DNA from 2 places in the Microcoleus sp. PH2017_34_RAT_O_A genome. Region 1 is predicted to be linked to the other one. Evidence: riboswitches for the same ligand, from Rfam matches in the RefSeq annotation. Region 1 holds a riboswitch; the other holds the start of a gene.
What was found. A riboswitch is a leader RNA that binds a small molecule or an ion and turns the genes downstream of it on or off. The one in region 1 is predicted to bind cobalamin.
Positions count from the first base shown of each region.

Region 2: another riboswitch for cobalamin. It lies ahead of JGK11_RS06315 (energy-coupling factor ABC transporter permease); the one in region 1 lies ahead of JGK11_RS08580 (DUF1636 domain-containing protein).

Region 1 covers NZ_JAEQDD010000017.1:65,412-67,613, forward strand. Annotated here, with positions in the region: gene JGK11_RS08575 (Uma2 family endonuclease) at 76-651, shown strand; gene JGK11_RS08580 (DUF1636 domain-containing protein) at 840-1,256, opposite strand; cobalamin riboswitch at 1,278-1,442, opposite strand; gene JGK11_RS08585 (hypothetical protein) at 1,702-2,202, opposite strand, start outside.
Region 2 covers NZ_JAEQDD010000013.1:6,273-8,474, reverse strand. Annotated here, with positions in the region: gene cbiQ (cobalt ECF transporter T component CbiQ) at 1-158, opposite strand, end outside; gene JGK11_RS06320 (energy-coupling factor ABC transporter substrate-binding protein) at 155-487, opposite strand; gene JGK11_RS06315 (energy-coupling factor ABC transporter permease) at 492-1,250, opposite strand; cobalamin riboswitch at 1,272-1,436, opposite strand; gene JGK11_RS06310 (Uma2 family endonuclease) at 1,631-2,202, shown strand, end outside.

The DNA of each region.
Region 1 (2,202 bases):
AATTAACACCAGTTGTATCCCAGATAAATATTGTTTCGCTTATACTGAAGATCGCTAGCATGGAGGAATTTATTTATGACGATCGCAACTGAGCGCATTACCCTTGAAGAATTTCTGAAACTGCCAGAAACTAAACCAGCCAGCGAATACATTGAGGGCGAAATCATCCAAAAACCTATGCCTAAAACAAAGCATTCTCGTCTCCAGGGGCGATTCCTGCGTACCATTAATGAAGTGGTAGAGGAACCCAAGATAGCTTACGCTTTTCCAGAGTTGCGGTGTACGTTTGGCGGGCGCTCGATTGTTCCCGATATTTCTGTACTATTGTGGGAACAAATTCAATTTGATGAGAGTGGCGAATTAGTAGACAATGTGCTAATTGCACCGTATTGGGCGATCGAAATTCTATCGCCAGAACAAAGCTCAAACCGCGTAACTAAAAAAATTATTCACTGTCTCGAACATGGCTGTCAGTTGGGATGGCTAGTCGATCCAGGCGATCGATCGATTTTAGCATTTTTACCCAATCAACAACCGCAATTCTGCGAAGGTAGCGATGTCGTTCCCGTACCCGAAATCATTCCCTTGAATATCACCGCCGAACAAGTATTTAGCTGGTTGAGAATGCAAGCATCAACGACAGGTTCGTAGTGAGGACTTTAGTCCTCATCAAAACAGAGGACTCAAGTCCTCACTACGAACCTTTACCTAAGCACACAATCGCATTGCTGATTGACAGTATGAATTGAGTTATACCCAAAAAGTCTATGTTTTACTCAAGGGTAAAAAATGTGAATTCATACTCAAGTTCAGCAACGCCAAATTTTCGCTCCTTATCTCTAATTTCCCAGTGGTGGAATCTTAGCCAACACACCTTTTTTCAGAGCTTGAGGACGCTCAGACCAAGGCAACAAACCATCCGGCTTAGCATAGTATTGACTCGCGCATTCGAGTACAGCCTCGACACTTTCCGGTTCATTTGGAGGCAAATCACCAAACAGATAAGTATACTTTCCAGCAGCAGCAAAAGAGACCGCACAAGAGTGACTGCAAGCACTCATGCACTCAACTTCTTGAATCTCAAACTCATCAGACAACTCCCAATCTTTAGCGAGTTTAGATAAATCTTCCATGAATTGTTGGCCACCACTTTTACCTTCGCGCTTGCCATCTTTCCAAACACTAGCGCAAGCAGTGCAAACCAAAAGACAGTGTTTTGTGCGTACAACCGTGTTTCGTTTAGTTCCATTCATCATCCGTACCTCGCAGATGCGTTCAAAAGTGAGTTAGATATCGGCGGGCATTCTGACTTGAGAGGTAAAGGACTGAAGTCCTTACTACAAACCTCATTACAGTTGCGGGACAGCGCCGGACTTGCACCGAACTTTCCCCGTTTCCTCTGGCGGCTGCTCCCCGCTAGAACCGATCGCGAATTCAAATCCTATCACACTTGCCGCCCTTTCCCAAAAAAGTTATCTTGGTAACAGCAAGTTTTAATATCTAACCACATAAATTAACCCCGTTCGTAGTAAGGACTTTAGTCCTCTGATATTTCTGCGGACTGAAGTCCTCACTACAAACCTTATGAACAAAGCTTTTCCCGACTTTTCCACCCATGGCTATCAAGTAATCCGCGAACTCGGATACAACAGTTTGGGCGGCCGCGTTACCTATTTTTTGGGAACTGGTATTAGCTTTTAGTTACATCCAGATTGCTTGAGCAACTGTACTGCGGATTCGCTTTAAGTTTTCCATACCTATCTCTTTAAGATTTAACAAAGACTCGTCGCTGGCTTCTACCAATTCAGACACCGTGAGGTATCCAGCAGCTTTCAATATATCAATTTTGCGCTCTGTGAGTCCATAAGGATATGCGTGAGATTTTTTTAATTTGCTAATATCTTCATTTAATATTAGCATTTCACCATGCTCAGGTAATTCAGGCAATTGAATTTTAAACAATTTACTTGTTTTGTGTAATTCTAAGGGTTCATTTCTCTCATTTTGCTCATTTAACCACCTAGTATAAATTTCATTAGTGACCCGAGCTCCCGTAGTTTTTTCCAACAATGTGCATAGATTCAAGCTATATCTTGTTCCTCGTCCCCTGGATTTCATTGCCCGTGAAACATCTCGAATTGAAATAAATCCAGTATATTCAAGTAGTTCTAACGGCTTTGATAGACGTTGTGCAATTTCTCT
Region 2 (2,202 bases), on a different contig from region 1:
ATGATCCAGACTGCTAACCACAGGGCGATCGACAATTGGACGATCGCCCCAGAAAGCAGAGATAGAATCAAAAGGGCGATCGCAAACGATAATTTGTGAGTTGGCGGCAACCCACGCAAACGATTGGTGTAAGCCAGACTATCAATCTGATGATTCATTCCAGCGGCGATTTATCATCAGATTGCTGAGATTGCGATCGGCCTTTATAAAGCCCGATCGCATATCCGATCGCACCAGCCCCCAGCGCCGCCTGAGTCGCAAATAATAAACTGGCAATTTCAGCGCTAGGCGGTTCAAACAAGTGATTAAACCAAGGTTTATAATCGGGTTGAATTTCGGTAATTGCTTTCTGTGCGCGATCGTCCGATCCGCCGTATTCACCCCGCACAAAAACTAGGGGAATCACCGCAAGGGCGACAACTGCAATTACTAACATCCAATTTTGTTGCGAACTAGCTTGCTGATTTTTTGTAGGTTTTTGATTCACGACTTTATGACTCCTGTTTCAATAATTTCAGAATTTCTAACTCTGGTTTTCCGTAAGAATGCAGCCAATTCCAAACCAATAAAGTCAGCAATCCCTCACTAATCGCCAGAGGTACTTGAGTAATCGCAAAGATACTAGCAAACTTGAGAAACGAAGCCATAAAACCGCCACTCGCTGCCGGAAAAGCCAATGCCAACTGCATCGAAGTCACCACATAAGTCAGCAAATCTGCCAAAGCAGCCGCACAAAAAATTGCCAACCTTTGTTTACCAGTTCGCATCAGCAATTGATAGATAAAATATGCAGCAAACGGCCCAACAATCGCCATCGAAAACATATTCGCCCCCAACGTTGTCAGCCCGCCGTGCGCTAACAATAACGTTTGAAACAACAGCACTAAAGCACCAAGTACAGCCATCACCGAAGGGCCGAACAAAATTGCACCCAAACCCGTACCCGTTGGGTGAGAACAACTCCCCGTTACCGATGGAATTTTTAAAGCAGAAAGCACAAAAGTAAACGCACCCGCCAAAGCTAGTAATAATTTAAGTTCCGGGTGTTCTTTGGTGATGCGAGTAATTTCACGCAAACCCAACACAAAAAAAGGCAAAGCCACCATCCACCAAAACGCAGCCCATTGTACAGGCAAAAAACCTTCTGAAATGTGCATAGCAGCGGCCGGTGTTGCCGAACCCAAGACAAGATAACAACTCAAGCCAGCCATCAATCCCAGGCTGACTAATTTCCGATTTCGCGCCTTCATCAAGTACCTCGCGGATGAGACTATGTGAACCAACACATCGGCGGGCGTTCTGACTTGAGAGGTAGAGGACTGAAGTCCTTACTACAAACCTCATTACAGTTGCGGGACAGCGTTGGATTTGCACCAAACTTTCCCCGTTTCCTCTAATGGCTGTTCCCCATTAGAACCGACTGCTTAGACATAGTTTAGTCGATCGCGCAACTCTGGGCCGATATTTTACAAAAATTAATTCAGATCAAATAAGTCAATATTACCTATCATCTTGCTTTTCTTCCTTTTCTTACTTAGCGTCTTTGCGATCCATAATATTCTTAATCAAATACAAAAGAACACCCAACAACTCAATGCTATAATATTAATGAGTTTTGAGAAAAGCCGCCATGTTAAATTACAACTTCCCGAAGCACTGGCCCTCAGCAGAAGAACTACCAGACTCAGATGAAACACCAGTGGATAACGAACTGCAAGAATTAATACCAGGATTGCTGAAAGCAATATTGCTCATAATTTGGGCAGAACGCATGGACTGGTTTTTTGGCATAGATATGGGTCTTTACCATCACCCTGACAAACCAGCTATTGTGCCAGATGCTTTCTTGAGTTTAGGTGTGGAAAGGTTTTATGACGAAGAATTGCGTCCCAGTTACGCGGTATGGGAGGAAAAAGTGATGCCAACTTTTGTCCTCGAAGTTGTTTCCCCAACTTATCGCAACGAATATACCGCCAAGTTGGAAGAATATCAAAGTTTAGGCATACTTTACTATGTCATTTATTCTTCTCGCCGCCGCAAACCCCGTTTGGAAGTACATAAGTTAGTCAATGGCAAGTATGAGTTACAGCCAGGAAATCTAGTTTGGATGCCAGAAATTGGTTTGGGAATTGGTTGTGAAAGGGGCAATTATTCTGGGGTGACAAGGGAATGGTTGTATTGGTACGATGCGGATGGCAAACG